One region of the Embleya sp. AB8 genome, then DNA from elsewhere that is predicted to be linked to it. Evidence: riboswitches for the same ligand, from Rfam matches in the RefSeq annotation. Region 1 holds a riboswitch; each other region holds the start of a gene.
What was found. Region 1 has a riboswitch for cobalamin ahead of ABIA38_RS14305 (peptidase). Riboswitches for the same ligand answer to the same signal wherever they lie in the genome.
Positions count from the first base shown of each region.

Region 1 (4,204 bases):
GCGAGGCCGAACGCAACGACATGGTCCAGTACTTCGCCGAACAGCTCACCGGCTACGCGGCCACCCGACACGGCTGGGTCCAGTCGTACGGAACGCGGTACGTACGCCCGCCGATCCTGGCCGGCGACATCTCCCGCCCCGGGCCGATGACCGTGCGCTGGACCTCGTTCGCCCAGTCGTTGTCCGATCGACCGGTCAAGGGCATGCTGACCGGCCCGGTGACCATGCTCGCGTGGTCCTTCGTCCGCGACGACCAACCACTCGGCACCACCGCCCGACAGGTCGCGCTCGCACTGCGCGACGAGGTCGACGATCTCGAAGCCGCAGGGACTTCGGTCATCCAGGTGGACGAGCCCGCGCTGCGCGAGACACTGCCGCTGCGCACTGCGGACCATGCCGCGTATCTGGCCTGGGCCACCGAGGCGTTCCGCCTGACCACCTCGGGCGTACGCGCCGAGACGCAGATCCATACCCACATGTGCTACGCGGAGTTCGGCGACATCGTGCAGGCCATCGACGACCTCGACGCCGACGTGATCAGCCTGGAGGCGGCCCGTTCCCACATGCAGGTCGCCCACGAACTCGCCGCCCACGGCTACCCGCGCGAGGCCGGTCCCGGCGTCTACGACATCCACTCCCCACGCATCCCCGACACCGACGAGGTGGCCCGCCTGCTGCGCGAGGGCCTGACCGCGATCCCCGCCGAGCGCCTGTGGGTCAACCCCGACTGCGGCCTCAAGACCCGGGGTTGGCCCGAGGTCCGTGCCTCGCTGACGAACCTGGTGACCGCGGCGCGCGAGGTCCGCAGCACCCTCTCGAACAGCACGCCCTGACGAACCCTGCCGGGGCGGGGCCCGCAAGGCCCCGCCCCGGCAACTCGTCCGCCACGCGCACGTCGACCCGAACGGCGGGCCGATCCACCACCGGGCGGACTGACATCCGGCCACACGGGGGCCCGCAGCGACGGCCCCGACAACGCGTCGGGGCGCCGTCATCGCCCGGTGGTGCGGGCCTGTTCCGCTGCGTCAGGCGGCCGTTCCGGGGCAGTGCAGCGTCGGGGCGTCGGGGCGGGCGCCGGCGGCGGTCAGGTCGGCGAAGCCGGTGCCGGCCAGGCCCAGGACCGCCTGGGCGGTGGCGCGGGTGGCGGTGGACGGGTTGAAGCCGGTCGCGTCGTAGGCGATCGCGCCTCGGGTGGCGGGTGTGGCCGAGCAGCCGACCTGGCGTTCGGTCAGGAAGTGCCGTGCGGTCAGGCCGGGGAGTACCCGCCACGAGGACAGCAGGGCCTGGCCGGCCAGTCCGGTGCTGTTGGCGTTGCCGGTCGTGGCACCGACGGTACCGAAGCCGCCGTCCGAAAGCTGGTGCGCGGCAAGCCAGTTCAGGCCGGCCGCGGCCTCCTGGGATCGGCCGGTGGCGGCCAGCGCCTGCACGCTCATCGCGGTGGAGTCCGCGTCGCTGGTGCAGGTGGGCAGGCCGTAGTTCAGCGGGAATCCGCCGTCGGCGCAGTGTGCGCCGGCCAGGAAGTCGACTGCGGCGGTGGGCACTCCGCCGGGGGTGCGGTTCAGCGCCAGGAGTGCGAGGGACTGGCTGAAGGCGTTGCTGTAGTCGCCCCATGGGGAGGTGTCGGTGAACCGGCCGGAGGGTTGTTGCAGGGAGCGCAGCCGGGCCGGGAGGTCCACGCCGCCGAACGTGGTGGGGCTCACCCCGCGGACCTCGGCGGCCAGGAGGGTTTTGGCGGTGGCGCCGGCGTAGGCGTTGGTGGCGCCGTCGCCGATGTAGCCGGACAGGATCTCCGGCCGGGCGAGCCACGTGGTGGCCTTGGCCCCGTTGTGGTCGGCGACTCCCGCGGCGGCGAAGGCGAGGATCGCGTCGATGGTCAGGCCCTGATCGGGGTAGGTCACCCCGTTGAAGGTGGTCTCGAAGCGCTCGCCGTCGACGAGTTGGCGGGCCAGCCAACCGGCCGCGGCCTGGGTGCGGTTGCCGGCGAGTACGGACGCGTCCGCGGCAGGTGTCGGGCCGGTCGTGGTGGGGGCGGCCACGGCGGTCGCCGGGATCAGGGCGGTCGCGCCGGCCAGGGCCAGTCCGCCGAGCAGCGTGGCTATCCGGCGTCCGGGTCGAGTGGTGAGCGTCATGATGACGGTGCCTTTCCGGGCCCACGGCGCGGCAGGCCCGGCGGATCCGCCGGCCGAGGCGGGCCGGCCCGAGGGCGGCACACGTTCCCGGCGCGGCGACGCGAGGGCTCCGCCCCGCGGACCACGACGGGGAATGGAGAGGAAAACGCCCCGGCGACAGGCATTCGGGCTCGCCGTCGGGAGGGACGGACCACCGCTGCGGGTCAGCGCCGGATTCACACCGGACTTCCCCTGTCGTCGGAGATGTTGCGGGCCGCCGCACCGGCGATCGGAACGAGTCGTGGCGTCCGCGAGGGGCGTCGCGAGTGTTCCACAATCCCCGGCGCGAGGACGTCCCGCACTCTACGGACCGCCCGGCGCGGGAAGAACTCCCTTTCCGGCCAACCGGTTCGCCGCTTCGCGCCGGCCCGCACCCCGGTGGTGACGAACGGCACCGTGGAGCGCATACTCGTGCTGTTGTCCGAGCGTCGGAACGTTTCGTATGCTCCGCACGCCGACCTGTGTCGACACCCTCAACTGCATAGTTCGAAACTCAGGGGAAGCCGGTCGAAATCCGGCGCTGACCCGCAACCGTAGGCGGTGGCCGACAGGCCGCCGCGAGTCGGAATACCTGGGTGCGTACGAATTGAAGGCTCCAGCTGTCGTGGACTACACGCTGAGGCCCGGACGCCCGTCCGACGCCCCGCGTCGGCCGGCTCCCGGGACGCGTTGGTCTCGGAAGGGTTCCACCGATGTCCTGGCTCACCGTGCGAACCACCGGCGCCGTCGCGGTCTGCGGCGCGGTGCTCGTCGCCGCCTCCCCCGTCTTCTCCGCGTCGGCCGACGCCGCGAATCCCCATGCCGCCGAGGCCTCGGCGGCGGCGAAGTGGCAGGCCGGGGAACTGGTCGGCGGTGCCATCCCCGGGTTCTCCCGCTCCGACTGGGGCCTGACCATCGACACGATGATGGCGTTGGCGGCCACCCGCTCCCAACCGGCCGCGCTCCGCGCCGCGGCCGACGCGGTGGCCGCGAACGTACGCACGTACAACAGCGCCGAGGAATGGGGCATGCCCGGCTCGCGGATCGCCGGCGCCACCGCGAAGGTACTCTTCGCCGCCGTGGTCGCCGACCGCGATCCGACCGGGTTCGGCGGCTTCGACCTGCGCGCCGAGACGCTCGACCTGATCGCGGGAGCCGACGCCGGCGACGACGTGGGCCGGATCCGGGACAAGCTCACCGGCAGCCCCGACTCCAGCAACGCCTTCGGCCAGTCGCTCGCCGTCCTCGGCCTGGCCCGCAGCGGCGGAGTGCCGCAATCCGCCGTGGACTTCCTGCTCAAGCAGCAGTGCCCAAGCGGCGGATTCCGGCTGTTCCCGGGCCAGTTGGGCAGCAGCGGCGCGACCTGCCAGGACACTCCCACCACCGTGCTCGACCCGGACTCCACCGCGATGGCCGTGCAGGCGCTGCTGTCCGCGGCGGCCGAGAGCCACTCGGCCGGCGCCGCGACCGCCGCCAAGAAGGGCGCGGACTGGCTCAAGTCCAAGCAACGCGCCGACGGTTCGTTCGGCGGCTCGGGCCCCACGGCGGCATCGAACACCAACAGCACCGGCCTGGCCGGTCAGGCCCTGCACGCCGCCGGCTACCGGGCCGAGTCGGAGCGGGCCGCCGTGTGGGTGGCCAAGCACCAGATCACCAAGGACAACGCGGGCGCCGCCGACAAGGAGATCGGCACCATCGCCTACAACGACGAAGCCCTCGCCTCGGCCAGGACCGACGGCATCCCGGACTTCCAACGCGACCAGTGGCGCCGCGCCACCCCGCAGGCGCTGCTTGCGCTGGCCGATGTCTCGCTGGGTGACCTGGGCAAGGCCCCGACCGAGCCGACGCACACCACCTCGACCTCGCCCGAGCCGACCGACTCCGGCACCCCCAAGCCCACCGGATCGCCCGGCCACAGCGCGTCCACGCCGCCGTCCACGACACCTTCCACCGCGCTCACCCAGACCGCGAGTGCGTCGATCACCGCGTCCGCGACGGACACCGCCGGCGCCGGCACCGGTGGCTCCGGTACCAGTGGTTCCGGGTCGGGCGGCGGA
Region 1 covers NZ_JBMHHY010000008.1:326,850-331,053, reverse strand. Annotated here, with positions in the region: gene metE (5-methyltetrahydropteroyltriglutamate--homocysteine S-methyltransferase) at 1-833, shown strand, start outside; gene ABIA38_RS14305 (peptidase) at 1,026-2,129, opposite strand; cobalamin riboswitch at 2,268-2,402, opposite strand; cobalamin riboswitch at 2,607-2,761, shown strand; gene ABIA38_RS14300 (prenyltransferase/squalene oxidase repeat-containing protein) at 2,861-4,204, shown strand, end outside.

Region 2 (4,204 bases), on a different contig from region 1:
GCGGTGTGGCGTGCGCCCCAGGTCGATGACCTGGCGGGCCGTCAGTGGCAGCGCGGTGTCGGCCTGTTGTTCCATGAAGGCCACCTGTCGCGCACGTCGGCGGGCCGGGAGGGCGTACAGGTCGCCGCCGTCGAGCAGGACACGGCCCGTCTGCGGCCGGCGCAGTCCGGCCAGGGCCCGCAGCAGCGTCGTCTTGCCGGCACCGTTGGGCCCGAGCAGGCCCGTCGTCCTGCCGGGGGCGAAGCCGAGCGTCACGTCCGTCAGCAAGGTGGCGCCGTCGACGCGCACGCCGACGTTTTCGGCATCGAGCCCCATCGGGTTCACCACGATCACGGCCGACTCCCCGTCGCCCGCCTGCCGGCTGCCTGGCGCCACAACAGCCATGCGAAGAACGGCGCGCCGAGTCCGGCGGTGACGATGCCGACGGGAATCTCCTGGTCCGGGAGCACCGAGCGCGCCACGATGTCGCTGCCCACCAGCAGGGACGCACCCACAAGTGCGGACATGGGCAGCAGGAGGGCATGGCGCGGGCCGCACACCAGGCGGACGACGTGCGGCACGACCAGACCCACGAAGCCGATGACGCCGGTGTTGGCGACCAGGCATGCGGTCACCAACGCGGCGGCGGCGATCAGGGCCCAGCGGGTACGTTCGACGTGGACGCCGACGGAACGGGCCGCGGTCTCGCCGAACGCGAACGCGTCCAGGTCCCGGGCGGCCGCGACCATGACCACCGTGCCGACGACGGCCACCGCGGCCAGGAAGACGGCCGTGTTCCACCGCACCCCGGCCACCGAACCCAGCGTCCACTCCATGACGCCGCGGGCGGCGTTGCGGTCGCCGAGGACGAGCACGACGAACGAGGTGTACGCTCCGCACAACTGCCCCACCGCGATGCCGGCCAGCACGGTCCGCGAGGCCGGCAGGGTCCGGCTGTGCGCCCCGGCGAGGGCCAGCACGACGAGGACGGCCAGCAGTGCGCCGACGAAGGCGGCAGCCGGGAGCGCGCCGATCACCGCGGTGCCGGAGACTCCGACACCGAGGACGATCACGGTGACCGCGCCGACGGCGGCGCCGTTGGAGATCCCGAGCAGGTAGGGATCGGCCAGGTCGTTCCCGGTCAGGGTCTGCAACACCGCGCCGCACACCGCGAGTCCCGCGCCGGTCGCGGCGGCCCCCAGGACTCGCGGCAGCCGCAGCTGCCAGATGATCCGGTCGTCCAGCGGTGTGACGTCGGAGCCACCGAGACCGAGCCGGCGCAGCACCACTTCGGCCACGACCTGCGGCGGCTCGTGGACCGATCCCACGGCGAGGCCGAGCAGCACGGTGAGCAACAGCAGGAGCGCGGCAACGGCCAGGGCCACCGCCGCACGACTCGCGCTTGCGAGCCGTGCGGCGGGACGATCCGGCACGGTCATGAACGTGGGGCCAGGCTGCTCAGGCCGGCCGAAACCCGGACGGCACCGTCGGCGAGCAGCACGCCGGGGGTCGATTCGGAGAACGGCACGACCACGAACGCACGGTGCCGGACGGCGCTGAGCTTGCTCAGCACCGGGTCGTGTTCGAGGTAATCGATCTTGGACTGCGCGGTGTCCCAACCGGCGTCCGCGAGCACGATGACGTCCGGGTCCGCCGCGACCACCTGCTCCCAACTCGCGTTCTGCCAGTCACCGGGCAGCGTGCCGAAGACGTTGTGGGCACCGACGGCGTCGAGCACGAGCTGGGGTCCGCCGTGGCCGGCGCCGACGTACGGGGTCTTCGTGCCCGAGTCGTACCAGAACACGTTCAGGCCCTTGCCCGCCGACTTGGCCGCGAGTTCGGCAAGTTGCTGCTGCTGCGCGTCCCGGATGGCGGCAGCGCGCGGTGCGACACCGAACACCTCGGCGACGTCGCCCAGTTCGTCCCACACCGCCTGGAAGGACACCGGCGCCACCTGCTTGTTGTCGGCGCAAGCCAGCGGCGACAGGTAGGTGGTGATGCCCTGGGAACCCAGCTCGTCCCGCGTGCCCGCCACCTTGTCGGTGAACGCGCTGGAGTAGGAGGCGTAGAGGAAGTCCGGGCGCGCCGCGAGGAGTTTCTCCTTGGTCGGGTACTTCTCGGAAAGCACCGGGACGGTGTCGTAGGCCGCCTTCCATTTCGCCGGGACCGCGTCGTCGAGGTACGCCGTTCCGGCCATTCGGGTCTGCAGGTCGAGAGCCAGGGCCACTTCGGTGGCGCCCTGGTTGAGGGTGACCAGCCGGCTCGGCGGTGCCGCGACGGTCGTGGTGACACCACACCTGCTCACGCTCACCGGCGCCGGGTGACTGCTCCCGGCCGCCGCGGCGGGCTGGTCGGCCGCAGGCGCACCCGTACACGCACCGAGCGCACCGACGAGCAGGAGCGCCGCGGCGGCGAGGCCGGCGCGCGTCGAGCGCGGGGCGCGCGCGGGACGTATGGAACGTTCGGATCGAAACGGGCGCAGGGGAGCGCGAGTCACGTGTTCTCCAACCCTCGTGGAACATGTCGCGCCGTGGCCGGTCTCCTGGCTTCCGCATCGACGCTCCGCGGCCGGCCTTCCCGGTTGGCTCGTTTCCGATCCACCCAGTGGCCCTGACCGCTCCGGGAGCCGTCAGCGAGGGCCGCGGGACTCCGCGGCTACAGTGGCGAGGGCCGCGCCGGCTTGGACCGGCTTCCCGTACACCACGGCGGCGCCAAGCTACCAAACCGCTCGTAGTGCCTCATCGGCGGGATCAACACCTTCGGATACGTCGACCCGGCTTCACCGGCCGGCCGGGGTGGTGCTGTCGAGTAGGGCTCGGACCGTCGGGGGCCACGGGCGGGACGGCGGGCCCGACAGGGTCAGGCGGCGGTGGACCGATGGCTTCAGGGGCACCAGGACGACGCCGGGCGGCAGCATGTGCCGGGCCAGGTCCGGGACGACGGACACGCCGAGGCCGTCGCCGACCATGGCCAGCAGGGTGGCGAACCCACGTATGCGTGGCGGCGGAACGTACGGGGTGCCGCCGAGCCGGTGCAGTTCACGCAGGTAGGGCTCACAACCGCCGTCGGAGAGCAGGAAACGATCGTCGTCCAGGTCGGACAGGGTGATCGAATCCTCCTGGGCCAGCGGGTGGTCGGCCGGCAGCGCCGCGCGGAATTCGTCGCGCAGCAGTGGCACCGCGCCCTCGGGTACCGGGTCGGCGTCGACCAGTACGGCGAGGTCGGCGGTGCCGTCCGCCAACCAGCCGGCCACCTCGGCGTCCTCGCCTTCGAAGACGCGCACCCGGATCCCGGAGTGCGCCCGACCCCACCGGCGGATCAGTCCCGGGACAAGTCCCCGGCAGGCCGTGGGGGTTGCGGCCAGCAGGACGGTGCCCACCGCGCCGGCCCGCTCACGGGCGGCGAGGGTGACCACGGCGTCGGCCGCCGCAACGGCGCGTCGCGCGTGCGGCAGGACCAGTTCGCCCAGCGGCGTCGGCCGCGCGCCCGGAGCGCCGCGATCCACGACGGGTGCGCCCAGCGCCCGTTCCAGGGCGGCCACGGCGTGCGAGACCGCGGACTGACTGATCCCCAGCGTCGTCGCGGCCGTGCCGAATCCGCCGGTGTCCAGGACCGCGACCAAGGCCCGGAGTTGCGCGAGGTTGACGGCCATGAGGAAGCCTCATCTCCGATGAGCGAAGCGTGTTGGACCCGATCATCGTCGGCCGCCCACACTGGTGTCCACGCCCACCAGCCCGGAGGACACCTTGATCGAATGCTCCCGCGCCGACCTGCCACAGCACCGGGCGGCCCTCGTCGACCTGCTGCTGCACCTGCACGACCGGGCGGAAGTCGGCTCCCGCTACGGTGCCTTCCGGATCGTCTCCGCGGCGGGCAGGCCTTGGGCCGTCTCCGAATTCGGAGCCCGGTACTACGAAGAGGGTGTCCCCGTACACCTGATCGTCGGCCTCTCCACCGGCGCCCATGTCACGGTGACCGCCCACCGGGTGAGCGCCACCCGGCCGGACGCCATGGATGCCTTCTTCGACCCGGACCCGATACCGCCGACGGACCCGATCAGGCAGTGGCTGGCACAGCCGGCCGACCGGCCGGACCCCACCCCGATCTCGGTGGACCGGCCCGACCTACTGGAACGCTTCGCCGCCGCCGACCTGGTCCGCCGGGACCACCCGCACCTCGCGCCGGAACGATCCCCCACCCCGGCACCGACCTTCCCCCACCACCC
Region 2 covers NZ_JBMHHY010000010.1:115,281-119,484, reverse strand. Annotated here, with positions in the region: gene ABIA38_RS16135 (ABC transporter ATP-binding protein) at 1-333, opposite strand, end outside; gene ABIA38_RS16130 (FecCD family ABC transporter permease) at 330-1,418, opposite strand; gene ABIA38_RS16125 (ABC transporter substrate-binding protein) at 1,415-2,476, opposite strand; cobalamin riboswitch at 2,495-2,699, opposite strand; gene ABIA38_RS16120 (LysR family transcriptional regulator) at 2,759-3,631, opposite strand; gene ABIA38_RS16115 (hypothetical protein) at 3,726-4,204, shown strand, end outside.
Region 2: linked by a shared signal. The riboswitch ahead of ABIA38_RS16125 (ABC transporter substrate-binding protein) and the one ahead of ABIA38_RS14305 (peptidase) in region 1 are both predicted to bind cobalamin.

Region 3 (4,204 bases), on a different contig from region 1:
GGCCGGACACATCACCGCGCGCGACCCGGAGTTGACGGATCACTTCTGGGTCAACCCGTTCGGGATGTCGTTCAAGCACATCACCGTGGACGACCTGATCCTGGTCAACCACGAGGGGCAGGTCGTCGAGGGCCGATTCCACGTCAACCAGGCCGCGTTCGCGATCCACTCGCAGATCCACGCGGCCCGGCCCGACGTGGTCGCGGCGGCGCACAGCCACTCCACGCACGGGCGCGCGATATCCGCGCTCGGCATCCGGCTCGAACCGATAACCCAGGACGTGTGTCCCTTCTACGAGGACCACGAACTCTTCGACGACTACGCCGGCGTCGTCCTGGACGCCGAGGAGGGCCGGCGGATCGCCGAGACCCTCGGCCCGCGCAAGGCACTGATCCTGCGCAACCACGGTCTGCTCACCGTCGGACAATCGGTCGACGCGGCGGCCTGGTGGTTCATCACGATGGAGCGCTCGTGCCAGGTGCAGTTGCTCGCCCAGGCGGCCGGCGAACTCAGGCCGATCTCGGCGGAGAACGCACGGCTGACCCGGGAGCAACTCGGCAACGACACGGTGGCGTGGATCAACTACCAGCCGCTCTACGACGTGATCAGCCGGTCCGAGCCGGAATTGTTCGGGGCGGACGGGCCGATGACGATCTGAGCGGTCTGAGCCGTCCGAACGGTCCGAGCGGTCAGAACGATCCGGATGGTCCGGATCATCGGGATGATCGAGATGGTCGGGATGGTCGGATCCGCGCGGCCCTGACCGCGTCGGTCGCCGGCAGCTCGTTCTCGGTCGGTCACCCGGGATCGATTTCGCTCGAACCCGATGGTTGCCGATCGCCGGCCCGGCCCCCGCGTCCGTTCTTGTCCGCCGACCGGGGGCAATCTCGGCGATATCCGACCCGTCGGGAGTCAACCCGCCCGGTTGCGGAAAGTACAAGGGCATGTACGAACGGAGCCTTCCGCAGCGATACGCGCGCACGGCACGTCCCATCGGCACCGGTGCCCGGGTCTGGCTGCCCGCGGTCGAGCGCCCGGTCGCCACGTCCGTGCTCGGCCGGCGGCTCGGCCAGTTCGTACTCGACGTCCTCGCGTCGGCGCTGCTGCCCGGGACGGCGATGTTCCTGTTCGTCCTGCTGCCCACACACCCCGACGGTTCGATCCGCAGCGGCCCGCTGACCGCGGCGATCACCGCGGGGGTCGTCGCGGTCGCGCTGGGGATCCTGTTCTGGTACTGGGTGTTGCGCCCCGCCGAGCACGACGGGCGGACGTGGGGCATGCAGGCGTTCGGGATCCGGGTGGTCGACGTCTCCGGCGGCCGGGCCGGGCGGCGGCAACTGGGCATCCGCTGGCTGCTGCTGCCGGTCGACACGTTCGCGCTCGGCGCGGTCGGGCTGGTCGCGGTGCTCACCGACGAGCGGCGCCGGCGGATCGGCGACCGGGTCGCCCGCACCCTTGTGGTCCGCGGGCGCGGTCCCGGGCTGGACTGATGGGCCGAATGCGGCTATTGCTCGACCGCTCCGCACCGATTGTGGGCTTGCGCACGGTTTGCAATTGCCACCTTGTCGCCATGTCCATCCGACCACTAGGGTCGGCTCGCCGTGGTGTTCGGGAAGCCGGTTCGATGCCGGCGCGGCCCTCGCCACTGTGATCGGGAAGTTCTCCTCCATCCCCTCGGGAACGTTGATTCGTCGCCTCGGGGAAGCCACTGGGACCGCTCGCGCGGCCCCGGGAAGGCGGAGACGTGAACGTACGACCCGTCAGCCAGGAGACCGGCCACGGCGATCGTCCGTCCACGAGGTGTTGGAGAGGGACCCTTCCTCATGCATATCGCCGAGGGCTATCTGCCCTGGGAACACGCCGCCGCCTGGGGCGTCGCGGCTGCCCCGTTCGTCGTCCACGGTGCCCGCGCGCTCACTCGCGAGGTACGCAATCGACCCGAGAACACCCTGCTGCTCGGCGCCTCCGGCGCCTTCTCGTTCGTACTGTCCGCACTGAAGATCCCGTCCGTCACCGGGAGTTGCTCGCATCCCACCGGCACCGGACTGGGCGCGATCCTGTTCCGGCCGCCGATCATGGCCGTACTCGGCACGATCACCCTGCTGTTCCAGGCCCTGTTGCTGGCCCACGGCGGGCTGACCACGCTGGGCGCGAACGTGTTCTCCATGGCGATCGTCGGGCCGTGGGCGGGCTATGGCGCATATCGGCTCACCCGCTCGCTGCTCGATCGACGCGGCGGGACCATGCCGCTGGATGTCGCGGTGTTCATGGGGGCGTTCGTCGCGGACCTGAGCACGTACTGCGTCACCAGCGTGCAACTCGCCCTCGCCTTCCCCGACCCGGACAGCGGATTCCCGGGCGCGCTGGCCAAGTTCGGCGGCATCTTCTCGCTCACCCAGATCCCGCTGGCGATCAGCGAGGGGCTGCTGACCGTACTGGTGGTGCGGTTGTTGCGGCAGTCCAGCCGGGGGGACCTGATCCGGCTCGGGGTGCTGCGGAACACACCGGTCGCGCCGAGCGCGCCGAGCGCGCCGGTCGCGCAGGACGCCTCGGTCGCGCAGGACGCGTCGGTCGCTCGTGAGGGGGAGAAGACCGCATGAAGCGCTCGACGAAGATCAATCTGCTGATCGTGCTGGCCGTGGTGCTGCTCGCGGCGCTGCCCGTGGTGTTCGGGATGGGTGATCACAAGGACAAGCCGTTCGCGGGCGCCGACACCCAGGCGGAGACCGCGATCACCGAGAACGATCCGGGCTACCAGCCGTGGTTCAGCCCGCTGTACGAACCGCCGTCCGGGGAGATCGAGTCCGGCCTGTTCGCGTTGCAGGCCGCGCTCGGCGCGGGGGTGGTCGGGTACATGTTCGGCGTCAAGCGCACCCGTCGGCGACTCGCGCCCGAGGCGAGCGACACTGCGGACGAGGCGGAGAGTGGTCCGGCGGATGTGAGCCCGGCCCCGCGCCCGGCTCCGGCCTCGGCGACGGAGAGCCCGGTATCGGCTTCGGGGCACTGAGCCGGTGTTGCCGATCGACGCGGCGGCGCACGCGAGTTCGTGGCGGCGCCGCCATCCGGCCGAGAAGGCCGTGCTCTCCTTCGGGCTGCTCGGCTGCGCGGTGGCGTTGCCGCCGTGGCCGGGCGCGGTGCTGGTCGCCGCGACCGTGCTGATCGTCGCGTTCGGCTTCGCCAAGGTGCCGGTACGGCGGTTGTGGCGGGCGGCCCGCGCGCCGCTCGGGTTCGCCGCGACCGGGGCGCTCACCCTGCTGGTCTCGATCCGCGCGGACGGGGTCGGCTGGGCCGAGCACGGGCCGCGCCACGCGGGCGAGTTGCTGGCCCGCTCGGGGGCGGCCGGGTTGGCGATGTTGTTGTTCGCGTTCACCACGCCGCTGTCGGACGTATTGCCCAGGCTGACCCGGGTGGGAGTGCCGGCGGCGGTGGTGGACGTGGCGGCGGTGATGTACCGGATGTTGTTCCTGCTGTACGACACCACCATCCGGATCAACCAGGCCCAGGCCGGTCGGCTCGGGCACCGGACCCGGCGGGCCCGCTGGCGCTCGGTGGCCGGGCTCGGCTCGGCGGTGTTCGTGCACGCGTTCGCCCGGGCCCAGCGGTTGGAGGCGGGGCTGGCCGGGCGCGGCTACGACGGGCGGCTGCGGGTGCTGGTGGACGAGGTACGGATCTCGCGCGTGTTCGTCGGGTCCGCCCTGTTCGTCGTGGCGGCGGTCGTCGTCGCCACCCTTCTGCTGGGACCGGTGGTGCAGTGATTCCGTTGCGGGTACGAGAGATCGGCTACGCCTACGAGGACGGGCCGGTCGTGTTGAGCGACCTGTCCCTGGCGATTCCGGCCGGGCGCGCGTTGGCCCTGCTCGGGCCGAACGGCAGTGGGAAGACCACGCTGTTGCGGCTGTTGACGGGTGGCCTGGTGCCGGCTGCGGGGCGGGTCGAACTGCACGGTGTGCCGATTCGGCATGATCGGAAGGGACTTGCCGAGCTGCGGCGGGCCGTGCAGTTGGTCGTGCAGGATCCCGACGATCAGTTGTTCTCCGCGTCGGTGGCCCAGGACGTCTCGTTCGGGCCGCTCAACCTGGGGCTCGCGGCGGCGGAGGTTCGGTCGCGGGTGGCCGAGGCGTTGGCCGCGCTGGGCATCTCGGGGTTGGCCGAGCGGCCGGTACACCTGTTGTCCTTCGGGCAGCGCAAGCGGGTGGCGATCGCG
Region 3 covers NZ_JBMHHY010000001.1:481-4,684, reverse strand. Annotated here, with positions in the region: gene ABIA38_RS00030 (class II aldolase/adducin family protein) at 1-658, shown strand, start outside; gene ABIA38_RS00025 (RDD family protein) at 945-1,490, shown strand; cobalamin riboswitch at 1,586-1,795, shown strand; gene ABIA38_RS00020 (energy-coupling factor ABC transporter permease) at 1,824-2,600, shown strand; gene ABIA38_RS00015 (energy-coupling factor ABC transporter substrate-binding protein) at 2,597-3,007, shown strand; gene cbiQ (cobalt ECF transporter T component CbiQ) at 3,012-3,755, shown strand; gene ABIA38_RS00005 (energy-coupling factor ABC transporter ATP-binding protein) at 3,752-4,204, shown strand, end outside.
Region 3: linked by a shared signal. The riboswitch ahead of ABIA38_RS00020 (energy-coupling factor ABC transporter permease) and the one ahead of ABIA38_RS14305 (peptidase) in region 1 are both predicted to bind cobalamin.

Region 4 (4,204 bases), on a different contig from region 1:
GTCCGAGATCTCCTCCACCGGCGCGGCCGACGCCTGCGCCGGCACCGTCGCCTGCTGGATGCGCGTCGCGGGGCGCGAGCGCAGGTAGTACGTGGTCTTCAGGCCGGTCGACCACGCGTAGCGGTACATCGAGGACAACTTGCCGATGGTCGGGTCGGCCATGAACAGGTTCAGCGACTGCGACTGGTCGATGTACGGGGACCGCTGGGCGGCCAGGTCGATCAGCGCGCGCTGCGGCAGCTCCCACGCCGTGCGGTACAACTCCCGTACGTCCTCCGGGAGTTCGGCGATGCCCTGGACCGAGCCCTCGGCCCGCTTGATCCGGTCGCGAACCTCGGGGGTCCACAGGCCGCGAGCCTTGAGCTCGCGCACCAGGTAGGCGTTGATCTGCAGGAACTCGCCCGACAGCGTCTCGCGCTTGAACAGGTTGGACACCTGCGGCTCGATGCACTCGTACGCGCCCGCGATCGAGGCGATCGTGGCGGTCGGCGCGATCGCGACGAGCAGCGAGTTGCGCAGCCCGTGCTCGGCGACGCGCGAGCGCAGCGCGTCCCAGCGCTTGGTCTGCGTCGGGTACACGCCCTCCCACAGGTCGGGCTGGAGCCGCCCGCGCGCGGCGTGCGTCTCGGCGTAGGCCGGGTGCGGGCCGTGCGCCTCGGCCAGCGCGGAGGAGGTCTCGAGCGCGGTGAGGTAGATCTCCTCGGAGATCAGCGTGGACAACTCGCGCGCCTCGGCGGAGTCGAACGGCAGGCCGAGCGTGAAGAACACGTCCTGCAGGCCCATCAGCCCCAGGCCCACCGGGCGCCAGCGCGGGTTGGACGCGGCGGCTTGGTCGGTCGGGTAGTAGTTGATGTCGATCACCCGGTCCAGGAAGACCACGGCGGTGCGCACCGTCGCGCGCAGCTTGTCCCAGTCCATCCCCTCGCCGGCGATTACATGCGCGCCGAGGTTGACCGAGCCGAGGTTGCACACGGCGGTCTCGCCGTCGCTGGTGACCTCCAGGATCTCGGTGCACAGGTTGGACAGGTGCACCACGTTGCCCGGTTCGGCGGCCTGGTTGCAGGTGCGGTTGGCGGCGTCCTTGAAGGTCATCCAGCCGTTGCCGGTCTGCGCGAGGGTGCGCATCATCCGGGCGTAGAGGTCGCGCGCGGGCAGTTGCCGGACGAACCGGCCGTCCCGCTCGGCGGCTTCGTAGACCCTGTCGAACTCGGCGCCCCACAGGTCGGGCAGTTCGGGCAGCTCGTTCGGGTCGAACAGCGACCAGACGCCGTCCTCCTCGACCCGGCGCATGAACAGGTCCGGCACCCAGTTGGCCAGGTTGAGGTTGTGCGCCCGGCGGGCGTCCTCGCCGGTGTTCTCGCGCAGTTCGAGGAATTCCAGGATGTCGGGGTGCCAGGTCTCCAGGTAGACGCAGGCCGCGCCCTTGCGCCGGCCGCCCTGGTTGACCGCGGCCACGGACGAGTCGAGCGTCTTGAGCCACGGCACGATGCCGTTGGAGTGCCCGTTGGTGCCGCGGATCAGCGAGCCGCGCGAGCGCACCCGGGACCAGGCCACGCCGATGCCGCCGGCGAACTTGGACAGTCGGGCGATCCGCCCGTACATGTCGTAGATCGACTCCAGCTCGTCCTTGGGCGAATCCAGCAGGTAGCACGAGGACATCTGGGTGTGCACCGTGCCGGAGTTGAACAACGTCGGCGAGCTGGGCAGGTAGGCGAGCGAGGACATCAGCCGGTAGAAGCCGATCGCCTCGCCGGGCTCCTGGGCCAGGCCGCACGCCACCCGCAGCAGGAAGTGTTGCGGGGTCTCCACCACGCTGCGCGAGACCGGGTGCCGCAGCAGGTAGCGGTCGTAGACGGTACGCAGGCCGAAGTACTCGAACCGGCGGTCGCCTTCGGTGTCCACGGCGGCGTCCAGCTCGGCGGCGTGCGCGGCGACGAACGCCGCGGTCTGCGCGCCGATGATGCCCTCACGGCGGCCGAGCGCGATGCCGGCGCTGAACGAGGTGACGCCGGCTTCGGCGGCCTCGGCGGCGATCCGGCCGGCCAGCAGGCGGGCGGCGAGGCGCGAGTAGGCGGGCTCCTCGGCGATCAGCTCGGCGGCGGTACGCACCGCCAGGTCCGCGGCGGCGCCGTCGTCCGCGCCCTCGTTCAGGCCCGCGACGACCCGGCGGACGACCCGATCCGGATCGACCTCCGGCAAATCGCGCGCCTGGGTGCGTACCAGGGTCGCCAGTCGGTCCTCGGGGCTTTCGTCGATCCGCATCCGGGTCGCGCCCACGCTGTCCACAACGGTCACGTGCTCTCTCCTCGCGAGCTCGTACGTACAGGTGACCCCACGCCCGAAGGCGCGGGCAGCCGGCAGGTATTCGGACTCGCGGGCATGCCGGGGCACCGCCGGGCACGGCGTGCTCGGTGGTCCGCGGAGTTCCTAGTGGTCGTCGCTTCCCGATCGCCTCTCGGCGTTCGGCGCTCCATGACGACGTTCGTTCCCGCTCACCGCTGCGGGGGCAGTTCCGGCTTCGCACCGGATTCCCTCTTGCGTCGCCCCTCCATCGAACTTTCGGATGGGCGAACCAGCTGCGTCGGAGAGCATATATGTAGTGGCGGCGTGGTCGTTGCACCCCCAGGTGTTGTGTCGTGTCGCGGTCTCGGCCAGGCCCGTTGTTCCGGGCCCGGTCACGGCCGGCCGCCCCGGGGCCCGGCTTTGGCCGGCCGGGCGGGTCCGGCCGGACCACCCTGCGGCCGATTCACCGCCCGGGGCACCTCCCGCCCCGAGTCGCGCCACTCGGCGACCAGCGCCTCGTAGACGGGAGTCTCGAACGTCTCCGTGGGCCACGGCCCGAACGGCGCGCGCAAAATCTTCACGCCGACCCAACCGCCCGAGAGGTCACGAAGTAACCACCAACCGAGTGAAGCCACTCGGTCGATGGACGGGGGCGGGGGCGGTGGGTAGGGGCGGGCAGCGACGCGGGGTCGGGCGGCCTGCGGGGCAGCACAGCGGCCCGACGGCGGGGCCGGGGAAGAGATGGCGGCGCGGTGGGTGTTGTGCCGTGGGCCGGATGCGCGGCGGGTCGGGGCGCGTGGTTGGCGTGGGGGCGCCGTGGCCGGCTGCTCTCGCCGCGTCAGCCGGCGTCTGGGTCGGCCGGTTGTTCGGTCGGCCCCGCGTCGCGAGGTCGTGCGAAGGCTGTCGTGCGTAGGGTGGTGAAGGCTTCGGCGAGGGTGGTGGCGGTCCAGTGGGCGTTGAGGCCGCTCGGGTTGGGGAGGACCCAGATTCGGGTGTCGTCGATGGTTTCCGGTTGGCGGCCGACCACGGCCTTGGGGCGGCCGAAGCCGGTTCGGTACGCGCCGATGCCGAGCACCGCCAGCCAGGCCGGGCGGTACTCGCGCACCCGCGCGGTGAGCGCCGCGCCGCCCGCCCGGTATTCGTCCCTGGTCAACTCGTCCGCCCGGGCCGTGGTCCGGGCCACCACGTTGGTGATGCCGAGCCCGAGGGCGGTCAACTCGTCCTGTTCGTCGGGTCGGAACAGGCGCGGCGTGAAGCCGGCGGCGTACAGCGCGGGCCAGAACCGATTGCCCGGCCGCGCGAAGTGTCGCCCGGTCGCGCCGGACCACAGCCCCGGATTGATCCCGCAGAACAACACCCGCAGATTCGGCGCGAGCACGTCCGGGATGCTCACCCCGTGCGCCGCCGCCAACTCCGCCGCCGTCGGATTGCGCCCCGCCGGAATCGGCAGCACGATCGGCTTCGCCGGCCCCGCCCCGCCGCTCACGGTGCCTCGGCGATCAGCGCCGTCCCCACCGACCGGAAGCCGAGCCGGTCGTACACGCGCGCCACGTGCTCGTCCCCCGCGGACAGGAACACCGTCTCGCTCCCGCTCGCCAGCGCGTGCCGGGCCAATTCCCACGTCACCGCCGCCGCGAGGCCGCCGCGCCGGGCCGCCGGGAGGGTGGCCACGCCGACGATCTCGGTGGTGTCGTACAGCTGTTGGTAACTCCCGACGCACAGCGGTCCCGCCGGGCTGTACGCGGCGAACATCACCGTCGCGCCGCTGCGCAGCCGCTCGTTGAGGTAGGACAGCAGCTCCGGGTCCTGCCCCAGCGCCGCGGTGTCCCGTTCGCTCGGCCCGTCGGAGCCCGACGCGGTGCCCGGGTTGGCGAAGCCGACCGCCGCGACGCTGTGCACGATGGCCAGGTCGGTGGCGTCC
Region 4 covers NZ_JBMHHY010000014.1:74,575-78,778, reverse strand. Annotated here, with positions in the region: gene ABIA38_RS21770 (ribonucleoside-diphosphate reductase subunit alpha) at 1-2,262, opposite strand, end outside; cobalamin riboswitch at 2,340-2,592, opposite strand; gene ABIA38_RS21765 (hypothetical protein) at 2,676-2,864, opposite strand; gene mug (G/U mismatch-specific DNA glycosylase) at 3,122-3,727, opposite strand; gene ABIA38_RS21755 (GNAT family N-acetyltransferase) at 3,766-4,204, opposite strand, start outside.
Region 4: linked by a shared signal. The riboswitch ahead of ABIA38_RS21770 (ribonucleoside-diphosphate reductase subunit alpha) and the one ahead of ABIA38_RS14305 (peptidase) in region 1 are both predicted to bind cobalamin.